Regions from separate parts of the Rhizobium sp. BK591 genome, predicted to be linked through region 1. Evidence: predicted binding sites of a transcription regulator. Region 1 holds the regulator's gene; each other region holds the start of a gene.
What was found. Region 1 encodes PhoB, which activates phosphate uptake and scavenging genes when phosphate is short. Its sites were predicted from a motif close to TGTCATNNANCTGTCAT; they were not measured.

Region 1 (4,825 bases):
CAACACCGGCCTCTTCGTCAACGGCAACTCCAGCCGTCCGGAGGCCGCAGGCCTTGGCGTCGCCCTCATCGGCTCGCTCTACCTGATGCTGATCGTGCTGGTGCTGTCGCTGCCGATCGGCGTCGCCGCCTCGATCTATCTCGAGGAGTTTGCGCCGAAGAACAAGCTGACGGACCTGATCGAGGTCAACATCAACAACCTCGCCGCGGTTCCCTCGATCGTCTACGGTCTGCTCGGTCTGTCCGTCTTCATCAACTTCATCGGCCTGCCGCGCTCGGCGTCGCTGGTCGGCGGCCTGGTGCTGACGCTGATGACCCTGCCGACGATCATCATCGCCACGCGTGCCGCTCTTCGCGCCGTGCCGCCGTCGATCCGCGCCGCAGCCCTCGGCCTCGGCGCTTCCAAGATGCAGATGGTGTTCCACCACGTTCTGCCGCTCGCCATGCCCGGCATCCTCACCGGCACGATCATCGGCCTGGCGCATGCGCTCGGCGAAACCGCGCCGCTGCTCCTGATCGGCATGGTCGCCTTCGTCGCCAACGCGCCGACGACGCCGCTCGATCCCTCGACGGCTCTGCCCGTACAGGTCTATATGTGGGCCAACGAGGCCGAACGTGCCTTCGTCGAGCGTACTTCGGGTGCCATCATCGTTCTGCTCCTGTTCCTGATCGTCATGAACATGGGCGCCATCCTCTTGCGTCGTCGCTTCGAGCGCCGCTGGTAAACGGAGTTAAACATCATGAACATGTTGACGGAAGCTGCAGTTGAAAAGGCGCTGGATCACAAGATGAGCAACGTCCCGTATAAGATGATCGGAAAGGATGTCTCGGTTTACTACGGCGAAAAGCGCGCGCTTTTCGATGTGAACCTGAACATCCGCGAAAACACCGTAACCGCCCTGATCGGCCCGTCCGGCTGCGGCAAGTCGACCTTCCTGCGGAGCCTCAACCGCATGAACGACACGATCGACGGCTGCCGCGTCACCGGCAAGATCACGCTCGACACCGACGATATCTATGATCCGGATATCGACGTCGTCGAACTTCGCGCCCGCGTCGGCATGGTCTTCCAGAAGCCGAACCCATTCCCGAAGACGATCTACGAAAACGTCTCCTACGGCCCGCGCATCCACGGCCTGGCCAAGTCGAAGGCCGATCTCGACCAGATCGTCGAGACCAGCCTGCAGCGCGCCGGCCTCTGGAACGAGGTCAAGGACCGCGTGCATGAATCCGGCACCGGCCTGTCCGGCGGTCAGCAGCAGCGCCTCTGCATTGCCCGTGCCGTCGCCGTCAGCCCTGAGGTCATCCTGATGGACGAGCCCTGCTCGGCGCTCGACCCGATCGCCACCGCCAAGGTCGAGGAACTGATCCACGAGCTGCGCGAGAACTACACGATCGTCATCGTCACCCACTCCATGCAGCAGGCCGCGCGCGTCTCGCAGCGCACCGCCATGTTCCACCTCGGCAATCTCGTCGAGGAGAACGACACCGACAAGATGTTCACCAATCCCGACGATCCGCGCACCCAGGACTACATCATGGGTCGCTTCGGCTGATCCTGGCGTCACCAAGCCTTTCCGTTATTCGAGGATAAAGCCCCATGGCATCGACACATATTTATTCTGCCTATGATGATGATCTGAAGTTCCTGTCCAGGCGGATTTCCGAAATGGGCGGCCTGGCCGAGCAGATGGTCGCCGAAGCCGTGCGGGCGCTGGTCAACGGCGATACCGCGCTGGCGCAGAAGGTCATCTCCGACGATGTGATCCTCGATCACGCCGAACGCGAAATCGGCGACAAGGCGATCGTCACCATCGCCCGCCGTCAGCCGATGGCCGCGGACCTGCGCGAAATCATGGGTTCGATCCGCATCGCCGCCGATCTCGAACGCGTCGGCGACCTCGGCAAGAACACCGCCAAACGCGTCATCGCCGTCCAAAGCACCGGCGTTCCCCGCAAGCTCGCCCGCGGCCTCGAGCATCTCTCCGAGCTGGCGCTCGTCCAGCTCAAGGAAGTGCTCGACGTCTACACCAATCGCTCCGCCGACAAGGCGAACGCGATCCGCGAACGCGACAACGAGATCGACGCGATGTACACCTCGCTGTTTCGCGAGCTCCTGACCTACATGATGGAAGATCCGCGCAACATCACCAGCTGCACGCATCTTCTCTTCTGCGCCAAGAACATCGAGCGCATCGGCGACCACGCCACCAACATCGCCGAGACGATCTTTTACATGGCGACAGGTGCGCAGCCGGAAGGCGATCGTCCGAAAGACGACAGCGCCAACACCGTCGGCGCGGTAACCGAATAACCGCCCGGGCCGGACGGCCGGGCTAGAAGCTTGCGTGCGCGCCCATCCGGGGCGCGCAAAGAGGTCGCAGCCAATTCTGAATTTGCGCAGGGTGCATTGCTTGAACCATCCCCGGTTCAAGGATCATGCGCGAGGAGACCGACACGCATGATCCCGAGAGTTGCAGTTGTTGAAGACGAGGAAGCCCTGAGCGTGCTTCTTCGCTACAATCTCGAAGCGGAAGGCTTCGAGGTCGATACTATCCTTCGTGGCGACGAAGCCGAAATGCGGCTTCAGGAGCGCACGCCCGATCTGCTCATCCTCGATTGGATGCTGCCTGGCGTCTCCGGCATCGAACTCTGCCGGCGCCTGCGCATGCGGCCGGAAACCGAGCGCCTGCCGATCATCATGCTGACGGCGCGCGGCGAAGAGAGCGAGCGCGTCCGCGGGCTTTCGACGGGGGCCGACGATTATGTCGTCAAGCCCTTCTCGACCCCCGAGCTCGTTGCCCGCGTCAAGGCGATGCTGCGCCGCGCCCGTCCCGAGGTGCTGTCGACGGTGCTGAAATGCGGCGATATCGAACTCGACCGCGAAACCCACCGGGTCCATCGCAAGACCCGCGAAGTCCGCCTCGGCCCCACCGAATTCCGCCTGCTGGAATTCCTGATGTCGTCGCCGGGCCGCGTCTTCTCCCGCTCGCAGCTTCTCGACGGTGTCTGGGGCCACGATATCTATGTCGACGAACGCACCGTCGACGTCCATGTCGGCCGCCTGCGCAAGGCGCTGAATTTCTCCAACATGCAGGACGTCATCCGCACCGTCCGCGGCGCCGGTTATTCGATGGAAGCCTGAGGGCCTCCATTCTGATTGCTGACAACGTCGCTCGAGCTAGCGTCTGCCCCTCACCCTAACCCTCTCCCCGTAAAACGGGGCGAGGGCACGTGCCCTGCGAGAGGTCAGCGGGGAACGGAGAGGTCGGGCATATCCCCTTTGCCCTGCAAGCGGGGAGAAGGTGCCGGCAGGTGGATGAGGGGCAGCCATCCGCGCGAACCAATAACTACAAAAAAACGGGCCAGTCGGCCCGTTTCTCATGTGCGGCGATGTTACCCGCTCAGCTGGCCCGCGCTGCTGCCCGGCGGCGTTCGTTGACCGGCTGGTAGGCAAGCTTCTGGTGATAGCTGCAATAGGGCGAATTGTCGGGGGATTCGCAGCCGCAGAAGTGGAAGTCGTCCTTCAGCGGATCGCCGACCGGCCACTTGCAGGTGCGTTCGGTCAGTTCCGTCAGGCCGAGGCGTCGGGAAATCGGAACGACCACGTTGCCTCTCGGCACGTATTCCATTTCCTCGATCGTTTCGATCTCGATCTCTTCCTTCAGCATCGTCGCGCCCTGCTGGCGGGTAACGGTGCGAGTGGCGACCCGTGAGGCGTAGTTCGGCGCGCGCGGCGCAGAAGTATTGCGTTTCGGCGTTCGGGCGGCATTGGCGGTACCGCCGGCCTTGGCACGGCCGGGGAGGCTCAGCCGATGCACCTTGCCGATGACCGCGTTTCTGCTGACGCCACCAAGTTGTGCCGCGATCTGGCTGGCGCTCAGTCCTTCGGCCCAGAGCTTCTTGAGTTTCTCGACCCGCTCGTCTGTCCAGTTCATGCCCTGTCTCCACCTTTTGCGTTGGTGATGGCAGAATCCCTCACCGTTGTCCCGGAAGGCTCCGAAACAAGAAACGCTTGATCAATTTTGGTGACTAGTTCCGCCGCATGCAGTCTAGTAATTGAACTTTAACCTAGTGTGAGGCTGACTCCGTGACAAGAGTCGCATGAATCCGGATGAATCGAATTTCAAGTTTTCCCCAACTTGCTGCCCCGGCGTGGCATTTCTGCAATAATGCCTGTTGAGGACGGATAATGCTGCTGTACAAGCTTGCTGCATGCGCTAAGGGCGCAGTTTTGTTGACATTGCAGCGCGAAAAGGAAATAGTGCCAGTCGCCGCCGCAAGGCGGCATTTTTGATTTTTCGGGCCTGGTTTTCTTAGCCGGAGTCCGGAGCTTGATAACATCGATGGGAGATCGCGCTATGGCTGAAGCCGCGCCGCTTTATGACACCTATTCTCGTGCCCCGTTGCGGTTCGAGCGAGGCGAGGGCGTGTGGCTGATCACCGAAAGCGGCGAGCGATATCTCGATTTCGGCGCCGGCGTCGCCGTCACTTCGGTCGGCCACAGCAATCCGCATGTGGTCGGCGCGCTGAAGGAGCAGGCCGACAAGGTCTGGCATCTCTCCAACATCTATGAGATCCCCGGCCAGGAGCGCCTGGCCAAACGGCTGACCGACGCCACCTTTGCCGACAAGGTGTTCTTCACCAATTCGGGCGCCGAGGCGCTCGAATGCGCGATCAAGACGGCGCGCCGTTATCAGTATTCCAAGGGTCATCCCGAGCGCTTCCGTATCATCACCTTCGAGGGCGCCTTTCACGGCCGGACGCTGGCGACGATCGCCGCCGGCGGCCAGGAGAAATATCTTGAGGGCTTCGGCCCCAAGGCG
Region 2 (4,825 bases), on a different contig from region 1:
GCAACGGTCGCGAGATGCGTTTCCGTCCTTAGCCTAGCAAGTCCATAACAAGAGTGGTCCGCCGGCCCCGGGTCAATGCCCGATCGCATCAGATTGCAGATCGGCATCCGTCAGCGTTCCCAGGAAGGCGACGATGTCGTCGATCTCGAGGTCGGTGAGGGCAGGCGCATCGCCGGACTTCCGGCCGAAGGGTGGGTCCTGGTTGAGATTGTCCCAATAGGCTTGCGGCAGGTCGTCATATCTACGGACCGTGCCATCTGAATTTTTCGGATACCACCGGCCGGGATCGCTGTCGCGGGTCGCATAGAAGGAGACGACGTCGCGCAGCGAGTGGAAATAGCCGTTGTGGAAGAAGCTCTTATTCAGAGCGACATTGCGCAGCGTCGGGGTGCGGAACAGGCCGCAATAGTCGCTGCGTCCGGCAAAGTCGGTGCGCTGAGGGCCGCAGAGGCCGAGATCGTGATAGTTCGGATCGCTATTGGCCGGGATTGCCATATTGCGGGGAGCGGCGAGTCCGAGGAAGCCGAAATCGGAAAATTGCGGCGGTTCGCCGTCATTGGCGGGCTCGCTCAGATGACAGCTCGAACAGTTGCCCTTGGCCGGATCCTCGAACAGCTGTCGCCCGTGCAATTCCTGCGCCGTCAGCGTCGCCTTGCCGGCGAGAAAGGCGTCGTAGCGGCTGGAATAGGGATAAAAATCCGGGCCACTCTGTTCGAAGGTGGCGAGCGCCTCGGCGGCGGCGTCGAAGGCGTCGTCGGGGTTGTCGAACACCGTCGCGCCGAAGGCCGCCTCGATGTCACCGGCATAGGCTGCCTTCTGCAGCTTTGCCACCACTTCGGCCGCATCCTTGTTTCCCATCTCGAAGGGCGAAAGCAACGGGATCTTTGCCTGATCGGCGCCGTGGTCGACACGGCCGTCCCAGGTCAGGCCGCCGGTCGGGCCATTGTCGACGCTTTCGTCGCCCTCGTCCTCGGAATCGTAATAATGCTCGGTGAAGGCGGGTACCGCCTGGAGGTAGCGCAGCGTCGGCACGGCGCGCAGCCCCGGCCGGTCCATATGCTGGCCGCCGATTTCGACCGGCGTCGCCGATGCCGGGCCGAAGGCGTGAGCCGGATCATGGCAGGACGCGCAGGCCTGGAGCCCCGAGGCCGACAGCGAGGCATCCGAGAATATCTTGCGGCCGAGCGCGGTGAGCGTTTCGGCTCGGGCAAAGGCCTCGGCGCGCGACATCGGGCCGGGATGCAGGCCGGCCGTGGTCGCCGCGCTGCTTTGCCGCAGCGGAAGACTGGCAAGACAGAGCGCCACAGCACCCATGCTCACCGCCAGGCCGGACCGCACAAGCCAGATGGTCTTGATTGCCATGATAAGGATTCCAATAGCTTAAGACTGGTTTGCTCCATGATCGAACCTTGTTGCAACAAATTGATGACGGCTATCGCCTGCGGCATCACGCCAACCCCCGATGTCACAAAGTTGATAGACGGCCGGAATAGCGTTTGGACGCCCCCGAGCGTTCTCCGCTCCCTCTAGCCAACGCCCCCTAGCCATGAGGAACTGACGTGAAAAGACTGAAGACCCTCCATTCCATCTGTCTCGCCGGATCGGCCATCGTGCCGTTTGCGATCACAACGGCAGCCCATGCGGCGCCCGCCGGCTACGACAAGATCGACAATGTCGTCGTCATCTATGCCGAAAACCGCAGCTTCGATAATCTCTACGGCAGCTTTCCCGGCGTCGACGGGCTCTCGAACGCGACCGCCGATCACGCCCGCCAGCTCGACCGCGACGGCCAGCTGCTATCCGAACTGCCGCCCGCCTGGGGCGGCCTCACCGCCAAGGGTGTTACGCCTGCCGTCACCGAGGCGCAGTCGGCCCATCTTGCCAACGCCACCTTTGCGATCGACGATCCCAAGGGTTTTGCGCAGGCGCCTTCGGTCATCACCCGCGATCTCTGGCATCGCTTTTACCAGGAGCAGATGCAGATCGACGGCGGCAAGAACGACAAGTTCGTGGCCTGGGCCGATTCCGGCAGCCTCGTCATGGGGCACTACGACGGCTCCATCCTGCCGATGTGGCAGGTCGCCAAGAAATACGTCATTGCCGACAACTTCTTCCAGGGCGCTTTCGGCGGTTCCTTCCTCAATCACTTCGCACTCGTCTGCGCCTGCACGCCCTATTATCCCGACGCCGACAAGAGCCCGGCAAAGCCGACCATTGCCAAGGTCGATGCGGACGGCACGTCGCTTGTTGTGGCGGAAAACGCCCCGAAGTCGGCGCTGGAGGGCGCCCCGAAATTCGTCTCCGACGGCACGCTGACCCCTGACTTCTATGCCGTCAACACCATGCAGCCGCCCTACCAGCCGAGCGCCAATCCGCCGGCCAAGGACGGCGATCCGGCCTATGCCGATCCCACCGCCGCAACGACGCTGCCGCCGCAGCATGAAATCACCATCGGCGACCTGCTGTCGCTGAAGGGTGTCAGCTGGGCATGGTATAGCGGCGCCTGGCAGGCAGCCCTCGACGGCAAGAACGCCACGCCGGTGCCGAACTTCCAGTTCCACCACCAGCCGTTCAACTATTTCGCCAATTTCGCGCCAGGCACGCCGGCGCGCGCCGAACATCTGAGGGATGGCGGTCTTGGCGGCGAAGCCTTCCTCAGGGATATCGACGATGGCAAGCTGCCCGCGGTCTCCTTCTACAAGCCGCAAGGCAACCTCAACGAACATGGCGGTTATGCCGACGTGTCGAGCGGCGACCAGCATCTTGCCGATATCGTCTCCCACCTCGAGAAGAGCCCGCAATGGGGCCATATGCTCGTCATCGTCACCTATGACGAGAATGGCGGCTTCTGGGATCACGTCGCGCCGCCGAAGGCCGATCGCTGGGGCCCGGGCAACCGCATTCCGGCCTTCATCATCTCGCCCTTCGCCAAGAGCGGCATGGTCGATCACACCCAGTACGACACGACCTCGATCATCCGCTTCATCACCGCGCGCTATGATTTGCCGGTGCTGCCCGGCATCCTCGCCCGCGACAAGGCGCTGCGCAACAATGATCGGCCGCCGATGGGCGACCTCACAGCCGCGCTCGACCTGACGCATTGACGATTGCGAGCGGCCCCTGTTCGGGGCCGCTCCATCTGTTTCTTTACGTATTCCGGACGCAAAACCGCTGCGGACTTTTGCTGGCACTGCTTGCCGTCACCGCCGCAGTAATGGTCGCAATGCGGTCTGCGTTTCCTTCAGCAGCGGCAGATACCGCTCCTTCATCTCCGCGGCCGGCACGAGAGCGGCCGGCGCCCCGATATTGATCGCCGCGACGGTTTCGCCGCGGTCGTTGTCGATGGGCACGGCAATGGAGCAGAGACCGATCTCCAGCTCCTGATCGATGATGGCGTAACCCTCGGCGCGCACACGGCGGAATTCTGTGATGAGCTCCTCCGGATCGGTTCTGGTATTCACAGTGTTCTTCTTCAGCTCGCTGCGGGCAAGGATGGCGCGCGCTTCGCTCTCGGGGAGAGCCGCAAGCAGCACCCGGCCCATCGAGGCGCAGTAAGCGGGCAGGCGGCTTCCGGGAGTCAAATTGATCGACATGACGCGGCGCTGCGAGGCGCGGGCGACATAGACGATTTCGGTGCCGTCGAGCACCGAGGCCGAGGCACTCTGGCCGGCCTTTTCGGAGAGAAGATCGAGATGCGGTTGCAGCAGCGCCGGCAGAGGCGTCGCCGCGAGATAGGCATGGCCAAGCCGCAGGATCTTCGGTGTTAGGGTGAAGAACTTGCCGTCGTAATCGGCATAACCGAGTTCGGCGAGCGTCAGCAGCGAGCGGCGCACGGCGGCGCGATCGAGCGCCGTCAGTTTCGACGCCTCGGCAATGGAAAGCCGCTGCCGCGTCTCACCGAAGGCTTCGATGACTTTCAGGCCGCGGGCAAAACCGCTGACGAAATCCGTTTCGCGCATGGTGGGCTCCTGTCTTGAGGTTGCCTGTCGGACCGCGTTCTATCGTGCTTCGCCCTTCGCTTGCGCTTCGGGCATTCGTCGCTGCAATCGATTCGCTGGATCGATTGCTCGGGCTGCGCCCGACCACTCCTTATTGTGCGATATACGAACAAATGTCAAATATCGCACAAATTTCTTGCCGTCCGGCCCGCTGCGCTTTATCCCTGACGCTCGAAGGACGGGAACCAGTTCCCGATCGCATAGCCAAGGAGAGATCCCGCATGGACAAGACAGTCGGGAGCACGGCGGAAGCCGTCTCTGAGATCGGTGACGGCGCGACCGTCATGATCGGTGGTTTCGGTGGCTCGGGCGCGCCGATCGAGCTCATTCATGCCCTGATCGACAAGGGCTCGAAGAACCTGACCGTGATCAACAACAATGCCGGCAACGGGCGCATCGGCATCGCCGCGATGATCGATGCCGGCTTGGTCCGGAAAATGATCTGTTCCTTTCCGCGGTCGTCGGATCCGCGCGCCTTCACGGATAAATATCTGGCCGGCGAGATCGAGCTCGAGCTGGTGCCGCAGGGAACGCTTGCCGAGCGCATCCGCGCCGGCGGAGCCGGCATTCCGGCTTTTTACACGCCGACGGCTTACGGCACCGAACTGGCCAACGGCAAGGTCATCGCCGAGTTCGATGGCCGCCACTATGTGCAGGAGCGCTGGCTGAAGGCCGACTTTGCGATCGTGAAGGCTGAAATCGGCGATATCCAGGGCAACCTCACCTACAACAAGGCCGGCCGCAACTTCAATCCGCTGATGTGCATGGCGGCGGAAAAGACGATCGTCCAGGTCTCGTCGATCGTGCCGGCCGGCGGCATCGATCCC
Region 3 (4,825 bases), on a different contig from region 1:
GGCGCCATGCAGCTTGCCGGCCCCGGCGTGTTCGGCCCGCCCAGGAATCATGGCGCGGCCCTGGCCGTGCTGCGCGAGGCGGTGGAAAGCGGCGTCAATCACATCGACACCAGCGACTTCTATGGCCCGCACGTCACCAACCAGATCATCCGTGAAGCGCTCCATCCCTATCGCGACGATCTCGTCATCGTCACCAAGATCGGCGCCCGCCGCGGCACGGACGGATCATGGATTCCGGCGTTCTCGCGGGAGGAACTGACGCAGGCAGTCCACGACAATCTCCGCAATCTCGGCCTCGATGTGCTTGATGTCGTCAATCTCAGGATCATGTTCGACGTGCACGGCCCAGCCGAAGGGTCGATCGAAGCACCGCTGACGGTCCTCGCCGACCTGCAGCGGCAAGGTCTGGTTCGTCACGTCGGGCTGAGCAACGCCACATCGAGGCAGATCGCCGAGGGCCGCCGGATCACCGAGATCGTCTGCGTGCAGAACCAATACAATCTGGCGTATCGGGCCGACGACGAGCTGATCGACGATCTCGCCCGCGAAGGCACCGCCTATGTGCCGTTCTTCCCGCTCGGCGGGTTCACCCCGCTGCAGTCGTCCACCCTGTCCGATGTCGCCGCCCGCCTTGATGCCACGCCCATGCAGGTGGCGCTCGCCTGGCTGCTGCGTCGCGCGGAAAACATCCTGCTGATCCCGGGCACCTCGTCCGTCGGCCATCTCAGGGAGAACCTCGCCACCGCCAGCCTCGCACTGCCGGATGACGCCGTCTGGGAATTGAACCGCATGGCTGATATCGCCGCCTGACGGTTATCGCAAGATCGCAGCTGATCCCCGATCGCTACGCCACGCTATTGCATGGCGTAGCGGCACAATTCTGGGCCGCCGATTGCGGCCCCACCTCAATAGCGCTCCGGCACGAGCATTTCAGCCGGAACCGGCGCCCTATTGTAATCGGCGTGACGGATGCGGTCCGGCAACTGGATCTCCGGTTTCGGAACATCCTCGTAAGGGATCTGCTCGAGAAGATGGGCGATGCAGTTCAACCGCGCCCGTTTCTTATCCACGGCCTGCACCACCCACCAGGGTGCATCCTTGGTGTGCGTGCGCGCCAGCATCTCTTCCTTGGCCTTGGTGTATTCCTCCCAATGGACACGGCTCTCCATATCCATCGGCGAGAGCTTCCACTGCTTCAGCGGATCGTGGATGCGCATCTTGAAGCGGAATTCCTGCTCTTCGTCGGTGATCGAAAACCAGTACTTGATCAGCACGATCCCGGAACGGACCAGCATCCGCTCGAATTCAGGCACCGAGCGGAAGAATTCCTCGAGTTCATCAGGGGTGCAGAACCCCATGACGCGCTCGACACCGGCGCGATTGTACCAGCTTCGGTCGAAGAGCACCATTTCACCGGCTGTCGGAAGATGCGGGACATAACGCTGGAAATACCATTGATGCCGCTCCCGCTCGGTCGGGGCGGGCAGCGCGACCGTCCGGCATACGCGAGGATTAAGCCGCTGGGTCACGCGCTTGATCGCGCCTCCCTTGCCGGCCGAATCCCGACCTTCAAACAGTACCACCACTTTCAGCTTCTTATGCTGAACCCAGTCCTGCAGCCGCACCAGTTCATGCTGAAGCCGGAAAAGCTCCCGGAAGTAGATCTTTCGCTCGAGCGTCTGCTCCGCCGGTTCCGACATTCCTTCGGCGACCAGATCGTCCAGCCGGTCTTCCTCCATCTGCATTTCCAGCTCCTCATCGAAGCTGTCGGCGATTTCGGCCTTGATCCGGTTGAGCTGGTGATGTGATTGCGACATGGCCTTTTCCTTTTGCTTCTTTTGACAGGAGCATGTCAGTGCGAAGTTTGTGTGACGACCACTTCGCGAAGACCAAAACGGCTACTTGCCTCTCTCGTTCCACGCACTCGACAGAAACAGGTGCCGAGTGGGATCAGTGCGTCTACAGCTGCCCTGCTCGGTACTGGTCGACAAGGTTCCGGCAGGCGCGGATCGTCAGGGCCATGACGGTGAGCGTCGTGCCGGCGATGCCGCTGCCGGGAAAGGCGCTGGCATCGGTGACGATCAGGTTCGGCGCATCCCACACCTGGTTGTAGGGATTGAGCACCGAAGCCTCCGGGGTTTCGCCCATGCGCGCGCCGCCCGTCTCATGAATGGCCGCGCCCATGCACATGGTCTTGCGGAACCATGTGCGGAACATGAAACGGCTGAAGGCATCGGCTTCGGGAAAGGCGCCTTTGCCCATCTCCTTGAGGCCGGTGGGCGAACCAATGAATTCGAGGTCGCCGCCGACCTCCTTGATCATGGCAATCAGCGTTTCTTCCTGCCTTTTGAGCAGCGCCTGCTCCTCCTCCTGCATGACGCAGCGGATATGCGGCACGGGAATGTTCCAGGCATCCCTGCGCTTGGCGTCGAGCGTGATGCGATTGTCGGCATAGGGCAGCATTCGGCCGAAACCAAAGAAGGCGAGACGCGCATCTGCGTCCGCGGAGACCGGCGCCCGGCCGACGCTTCCCTGGTAGTCGAAATCGCCGCGGGCGGCGTCGCCCTCGCCGAAGCGGGGAATGAAGATCCCGCCCGACGGATTGTAGAACGGGTCGGTCGGCGCGGACTCGTCCGTCGCCCAACCCTTGGCCTTCGAAAAGGAGCCGAACGCGAGACACGGAAGCTGATCCATGAAATAGCGGCCGAGGGCGCCCGAACCGTTGCCAAGCCCGCCCGGATGTTTCGCCGAAGCCGAATTCAACAGCAATCGCACGCTCTCTATCGGCGAGGCCGAAAGCACAACCATCGCAGCCCGCGCGGTCGATACTTCGCCCGTATTGCGATCGATGAACTCCGCGCCGGTGGCGCGGCGCGTCTTCTCATCCGTGGTGATGCGACGAACGACGGCGTCGTAGCGGACGCTCAGCTGGCCGGTCGCCTTTGCTTCGCGCAGCGGTCGCGGCATGCGGTCGGCATCGGGCGCGATATAACGCCAGGAGACGACGTTCCGCTCCGGCCAGCGGCTTTCCACCGCCTGCTTAAAGGTCTGTTCGGCCGGCGTCAGGCTGGCCGGCTTCGCATAGACGCCGTCCGGCAGTGTCGCCACGTTGTCCTTGTTGCCGTAGAGCCCGAGATAGGCCTCGACCTCGTCGTAGAAAGGCGTCAGCTCGTCATAGGAGACCGGCCAGTCGATGCCCTTTCCCGTGCGCGAGCGGAGCTTGAAATCGTCGTCGGTCCAGCGCAGCAGCACCCGGCCGAAACTGTGGAGGCGCCCGCCGCCCTGGCGGCCGCGGATCCACAGGAAGGGCGCGCCCTTCGGCGTCGTATAGGGGTTCTTGCGGTCGTTGACGAAGAAGTGGCTGAAACGCTCCGTGAAAAACGCCGCGCGCGCCTGGATCGGCTGGCCCTTGAGGGTGGCGCGCGCGCGCTCCCAGATATTGATGCTGCTTGCCGGCGCCTTCTTGCGGGCGGGATCGAAATCCTTCGGCCCGACGGCGGGACCGGCCTCGAGCAGCAGCACCGACAGTCCTTGGGCCGTCAGTTCTTTGACCGCGAAGGAACCCGCCGCGCCGGAGCCGATCACCAGCGCATCATAGACGATCTCAGACATGTCTTTCAAAATCCTGTTCTTGAGCAATCCCTCAAGACGGCGCCAAGCGCGTCCGGAATTGCGGGAAAACAAAGGGATGCCACGTCACAGCCGCGATCCGTCGGCGCCGAAGAGGGACGCCTTGGCGATATCGAGCCCGGGCGTGACCGCGTCGCCAGGCTCGAGGGTGACATCGCCCATCAGCCGGAGCGAGAGGCTTTGGTCTGCCCAATCGAACCAGATAACAGCATCCGGGCCCATCGGCTCGACCACAGAAACGCGGCCGGGAATGGTGGGCAGGCCACTGGTGAACCCATCGAGCACAAGGTGTTCCGGGCGAAAGCCGAGTGTAGCCGGGCCGTCCGCCGCGACGGCACGGAAAGAATAACCGGAAAGATCGATGGTCAGCCCGTTACCTCGGAAGACCGGCGCCCCGACGCTGCGCTCGATCCGGCCCTCGATAAAATTCATCGCCGGAGCGCCGATGAAACCGGCAACGAACAGATTGGCCGGGCGGCGGTAGATCTCCGCCGGGGAGGCGAGCTGCTGGATCACGCCATCGCGCATGATGGCGATGCGGTCGGCAAGCGTCAGGGCCTCGACCTGGTCATGGGTGACATAGATCATCGTGTTGCCGAGGCGCTGATGCAGCTTCTTGATTTCGACGCGCAATTCGTTGCGCAGTTTGGCGTCGAGGTTCGACAGCGGTTCGTCGAACAGGAAAACATCGACTTCGCGCACCAGCGCCCGGCCGATGGCGACGCGCTGGCGCTGGCCGCCCGAAAGCGCGGCCGGGCGCCGGTCGAGCAGCTTGTCGAGGTGGAGAAGGGCGGCGGTGCGGGCAACACGCGCCTCGATCTCGGATTTCGGCAGGCCGGCGACGCGAAGTCCGAAGGAGAGGTTTTTGCGCACCGACATGCGGGGATAGAGCGCGTAGGACTGGAAGACCATGCCGATGCCGCGATCCTTCGGCTCCTCCCAGCTGACGTTCTTGCCGGAGATCCAGACCTCACCTGATGTAATGTCCTGAAGGCCGGCAATGGCGTTCAGAAGCGTGGACTTGCCGCAGCCGGAAGGGCCGAGCAGCACCAGGAACTCTCGTGGCGCGATGTCGATCGACATCTTCTCGATCACCGTATGGTCGCCATAGGCGATCTTCAGATCCTTGACGGAGACGGCAGTTTGCATGGAAGCGTTACCCCTTGACGGCGCCGGCCGCGATGCCGCGCACGAA
Region 4 (4,825 bases), on a different contig from region 1:
CAGAGTGACATTCGAACTCGCCCAAGGCGTCAGCGGGACGGCGGTTCTCATCCTGATATCGTGGATCGTCGAGGGCTCCGTCATCTGAATGAGCGCATGTAAGTGCGGATGCCAGTCCCGGGTGAGTTTCAAGCCCAGTTCTCTCAATTGTTCGCCGCTCAGACCGGTCGGGTCCCGCGGCCAGTTCTGCCGAGCGCCCCATACCCCCCAACCGACGCTGTCCTCGTCGAGTGCTTCGACGAAGTCCGGCCAACGAGCAACAAAATCTGGGTCGCTTCTAGTGCCGGCGAACTCGAGCGAGTGAATGATTGCGCCGAAGCCCATCGGCGCCATGATCAGCGACATGCCTTGAAACATTTTGTCCGACAGCAGAGCTTTCGTCGCGACCGTCATCGGAATTTTGCCCCCGAGCGACACGATCCCCGTGTCTTCCAGACGCGCTTCCGGCAGACGTTGCTTGCGTACAGTCGAATTCGTGCCGTCAGCGCCCACCAGCACATCTCCCGTCGCGAGACTTCCATCCTGAAAGCAAGCTATGACCGACCCGTCGGCGCTGTTTGTGTAACTTTGAAGCGTCTTCCCGAAGAAGACGTCGTCTTCAAGTCCTCTGAGCAGAACCCGCCTCAGCGTCTTTCGAATGACGTTCTTTTCACCGTCGAGGGTGTTCGGGCCTGCATCATCGATATCGAAGCTCAGGACTTCGCCCAGTTGTTCAGTGAGCATGTTGAAATAGCGTGGCGACCTGGCGCAGGTGGCGACATAGAGATCGTAGAGTTCGCCGGGGACACAGGCTTTTAGCGCGCGGCTTCCAGCCGGGCTGATGCCGACGCGATAACCACCACTGTCGGTGCTCGGCGCAAAGTCGCGCTCATATACCGCTATGCAAACCCCAGCCTGCTTAAGCAGATGTGCGAGTGCCAAACCGCCGGTCCCGGCGCCGATAATCAAAACCTTCATGGTGTTGGTCCTAGTCGAGTTTGGGGGCGATGGAGAATTTGGCGGCGATCTGTCTCAGCCACTCCTCTGTCCAGGTGATACGCTGGGCGCGGAGGTCCCCGACAATGCCACTGACCCAGGATAATTCGGCTGCGTGGATCGCTCGGAGATATTCCATCTCGAGAAGGAAGAGCCTTGGAACAGCCTGAGCTTCCTGCAAGACGTCGTCGATCCTGCGAAGTTCCGACTCGATGGCTTTTGCTCTGAGCTCAAGCTGGCTCGCCACATCATCAGGCGTAAGCAGCGGAAGAAATGACATCGCCGCGGGGAATTCCGGATATTCTCGCGTCAGGGTCGACAATATCGCCCGCATCCATTCCAGCGCGATTTCGCGGCCTTTCTCGGTTATCTCGTACACGGTTCGCTCTGGACGCTTGTCGTCCCGGACTGTTTTCCGCGGGATGATCAAGCCCTCGCGTTCGAGCCGCTGGATTGTTTGATAAAGGCTCGCCCTCTGCGTGACATTGATCACTTCGTCCTTGCCGCGCTCCTTGATGAGCCGCTGCATTCGGTAAGGATGCATTGGCTCTTCCATGAGCATTGCAAGGACGGCGAGCGCGACTGGAGAGCGTTTGATAGATGTCATAGTAATAATACTACTAGTTTATTTATAACTAGTCAATTCGAAGGCTCCAGGTCGCTGGATTCGAGACTCGCGCTGTTTGAAACGATGGTCGTGAATCCGCGCGGCGAGCGCATTCAACCAATTCCAAAGCGCAAGTTTCCGCTTTAAGGTGATCGCGCTCGAAATTTCATACGACTGTCACGAAGCGGTTTTATCCGCTGCGGCTTGTCAATCATCGGATGCGGTCAGGAGAAAGCCCATGTGGCTCAGCAATTTCACCCTCGTTCTCCCAAACGAGGTGGTGAGTGAAGGTGCCGTGCGTGTTGAGGATGGCGTCATCGCTGAGATCAGGCCGGAGCCGGTCGCCGCCGCTGCCGTCGATGGCGGCGGACGGCTGCTGATGCCCGGATTCGTCGATCTGCACGGCGACATGATCGAGCGCGAGATCGCCCCGCGGCCGAACGCGACGATGCCGATCGATTTCGGCATCCACGAACTCGACAAGAAGCTTGCCGCCGCCGGTGTCACGACCGCCTTTGCCGCCGTCTCTTTTGCGACCGAGAGCGTCTACGGCCATGTCCGTTCGCTGGAGACGACCTCGGCAGTGATCGAGGGCATCAACCGTCTGCGCGATGATCTGCTGATCGACCACCGCGTCCATGCCCGCTACGAAATCACCAATGTCGGTGCAGCCCCGGCACTCGAGCGTCTGCTGAATGCCGACCAGATCGACATGGTGTCGCTGACCGACCACACGCCGGGCCAGGGCCAATACAACAATCTGCAGAGCTACATCCTCAGCATTTCCGAGCGCCGCGCCATCTCAGAGGACATGGCGGCGGAGATCGTCGCCAAGCGCATCGCCATGCGCAACAATCCTGACATCGAGGCCAAGCTGAAGGAGATTGTCGCGCTGTCGCTGAAGCACAAGCTGTCGCTTGCCTCGCATGACGATGACAGCGTCGAAAAGGTCGCCGAAATGTATGATCTCGGCGTGACCATCAGCGAGTTTCCGGTCACGGCGCCTGCGGCGGAAGAGGCGCGCCGCCGTGGCCTCTGGACGCTGATGGGCGCGCCGAACGCGCTGCGCGGCCAGTCGATGTCGGGCAATCTCAGCGCCCTCGATGCCGCAAGGGCCGGCCTGCTCAGCGTCATCGCCGCCGATTATCATCCGGCCGCCTTCGTGCCCGGCATCTTCAAGCTTGCCGACATGGTGGAAGGCGGCCTGCCGGCAGCCGTTGCCATGGCGACCGGCAATGCGGCCCGCTCGGCCGGTCTGTCGGATCGTGGCGAGATCGCCCTTGGTCAGCGCGCCGATCTCGTCGTGGTCGAACCGGGCGATATCAACCGCATCCGCGCCACTTTCCGCGCCGGCCGCTTCGTCTACAGCGACGGCACGCTGCATCCGCTGCGGGCTTTGGCGGCTTAGCTGCACGTCTGAGCGTCGAAATAATCCCTCCACCACAGAATGACGAGATCCCGGCTAAGCTGGCTTTCTCGTCGACGGTACCCCGACTATCACATAACTCCGGAACAAGACGCCAACGATGCGGAGTCAAGATGTCATCTGAGCCGAGATTGCTGCACAAGGAGTGGGGGCTGCTACCGCTCGTTTTAAGTGGAATCGCGACAATATGTGTAATTGTTGTGTCAATTTACTACGACAACCAATATGGTATCCCGAAAGTCTATATAGGTGGCAAATATATACAATGCGAAAAATCGGCTGCTTCCTTATTGAATGCGATTATATTTGTATATAAGTATCCAGGATTTGTTCTGATATTTATTTCTTTGATTTCTGTTGTTTTTTGTTATATATACGACAGGGGAATATTTGTTTTTGTTGTAATATATTTTGTAATATTCAACTATACATTTGCTACGATATTGAGCGGATCCAAGATTGTTTTAAGTCAAGCTTCAGTAGAGACGCTGTGTGAGAGGGGAGGTTACGGCTCGGTCGCGATTCACCTTCCTCTATTGTTTTTGTCCTCTTACGTAATCATTGGAAATATTGTTCTGGTGGCCAAGCGATGGCTCAGAAGGAGAATCAAGAATACCTGATACCACAGGATGGAATCAGTTGGCTGACCTCTGTGATTATTTTGGGGTCATAGCGGCGAGCGCTGCTCAATTCTTTCCGAAAGCTCCGGTGTTGAGATCAGTAGGGAAGACCTGATAAAGTTACAGGCTTTCAGAAAATAGCGCAGCAATCTAAGCGCGGTCGCCGATCAGCGAAATCAGCTGTGCCTTGGGTGCGGCGGTCGAGGCCTCCGCGCCGACGGCCTTGCCGCCTTCCATCGTCACCCGGCCTTCGGCAAACAGCCGCAGCGCCTGCGGATAGATTTGATGTTCGATGGTGAGCACACGCGCGGCAAGGCTTTCGGCTGTGTCGCCCGAGAGAACCGGTACGACCGCCTGGCCGATCACCGGCCCTTCATCCATGCCCTCGGTGACGAAATGCACCGTGCAGCCCGCGATCCGCATCCCGGCGTCGATCGCCCGCTGATGCGTATGCAGGCCGGGAAACAGCGGCAGCAGGGAAGGGTGGATGTTGAGCATCCGGCCTTCGTAACGCTGGATGAAAGTTGCCGTCAGTAGCCGCATGTAGCCTGCCAGGCACAGAATGTCGGGCGAAAGCTCGTCGAGCGCCGAAAAGATCGCCGCCTCATGCGCGTCCTTGCTGGCGTAGTCCTTGCGGGGGAAAGCGAAGGTGGCGATGCCTTCGGCATCAGCCTTGGCAAGCCCGCCGGCATCCGCCTTGTCGGAGATCACCCCGACGATCTCGGCCGGATAGTCGGCGGCCTTCGCCGCCGCAACCAACGCCATCATGTTGGAGCCGCTGCCTGATATGAAGACGACGACGCGTTTGCGCGGTGCGCTCATATCGCAAGCGTGCCCTTGTAGACCGTGCCGGCAGCGCCTTCGTCGCGGGCGATCATGCGGCCGAGCGTGATCACAGTCTCGCCCTCGGCTTCGAGGGCGGCCGAAACGGCCGCGACGTTCTCGACGGCAACGACGGCGATCATGCCGACGCCGCAATTGAAGGTGCGCAGCATTTCCCTGGATTCGACGCCGCCCGTCTTGGCGAGCCACGAAAACACCGCTGGAACCTTGACGGCATCAAGATCGATCTCGGCGGCTAGGTGTTTCGGCAAGACGCGCGGAATGTTTTCCGGGAAACCGCCGCCGGTGATGTGCGCCAGCGCCTTGATGGCGCCGGTCTCGCGGATCGCCTTCAGAAGCGGCTTCACATAGATG

Region 2: FHX10_RS08470 (acid phosphatase) is a predicted target of PhoB. The motif match lies at 1,415-1,431, and genes of this name have one in related genera.
Region 3: ppk2 (polyphosphate kinase 2) is a predicted target of PhoB. The motif match lies at 1,839-1,855, and genes of this name have one in related genera.
Region 4: FHX10_RS14010 (alpha-D-ribose 1-methylphosphonate 5-triphosphate diphosphatase) is a predicted target of PhoB. The motif match lies at 1,747-1,763, and genes of this name have one in related genera.

The regions. Positions count from the first base shown of each region.
Region 1 covers NZ_JACIAZ010000004.1:470,426-475,250, forward strand. The annotation lists gene pstA (phosphate ABC transporter permease PstA) at 1-724, shown strand, start outside; gene pstB (phosphate ABC transporter ATP-binding protein PstB) at 740-1,555, shown strand; gene phoU (phosphate signaling complex protein PhoU) at 1,600-2,313, shown strand; gene phoB (phosphate regulon transcriptional regulator PhoB) at 2,461-3,144, shown strand; gene FHX10_RS20490 (GcrA family cell cycle regulator) at 3,404-3,937, opposite strand; gene FHX10_RS20495 (aspartate aminotransferase family protein) at 4,361-4,825, shown strand, end outside.
Region 2 covers NZ_JACIAZ010000002.1:290,854-295,678, forward strand. The annotation lists gene FHX10_RS08465 (cytochrome-c peroxidase) at 73-1,362, opposite strand; gene FHX10_RS08470 (acid phosphatase) at 1,560-3,104, shown strand; gene FHX10_RS08475 (IclR family transcriptional regulator) at 3,201-3,959, opposite strand; gene FHX10_RS08480 (3-oxoacid CoA-transferase subunit A) at 4,220-4,825, shown strand, end outside.
Region 3 covers NZ_JACIAZ010000002.1:1,003,317-1,008,141, reverse strand. The annotation lists gene FHX10_RS11865 (aldo/keto reductase family oxidoreductase) at 1-810, shown strand, start outside; gene ppk2 (polyphosphate kinase 2) at 906-1,817, opposite strand; gene FHX10_RS11855 (GMC oxidoreductase) at 1,960-3,612, opposite strand; gene FHX10_RS11850 (ABC transporter ATP-binding protein) at 3,697-4,779, opposite strand; gene FHX10_RS11845 (carbohydrate ABC transporter permease) at 4,787-4,825, opposite strand, start outside.
Region 4 covers NZ_JACIAZ010000003.1:192,087-196,911, forward strand. The annotation lists gene FHX10_RS14000 (FAD-dependent oxidoreductase) at 1-957, opposite strand, end outside; gene FHX10_RS14005 (PadR family transcriptional regulator) at 968-1,582, opposite strand; gene FHX10_RS14010 (alpha-D-ribose 1-methylphosphonate 5-triphosphate diphosphatase) at 1,821-2,990, shown strand; gene purN (phosphoribosylglycinamide formyltransferase) at 3,779-4,450, opposite strand; gene purM (phosphoribosylformylglycinamidine cyclo-ligase) at 4,447-4,825, opposite strand, start outside.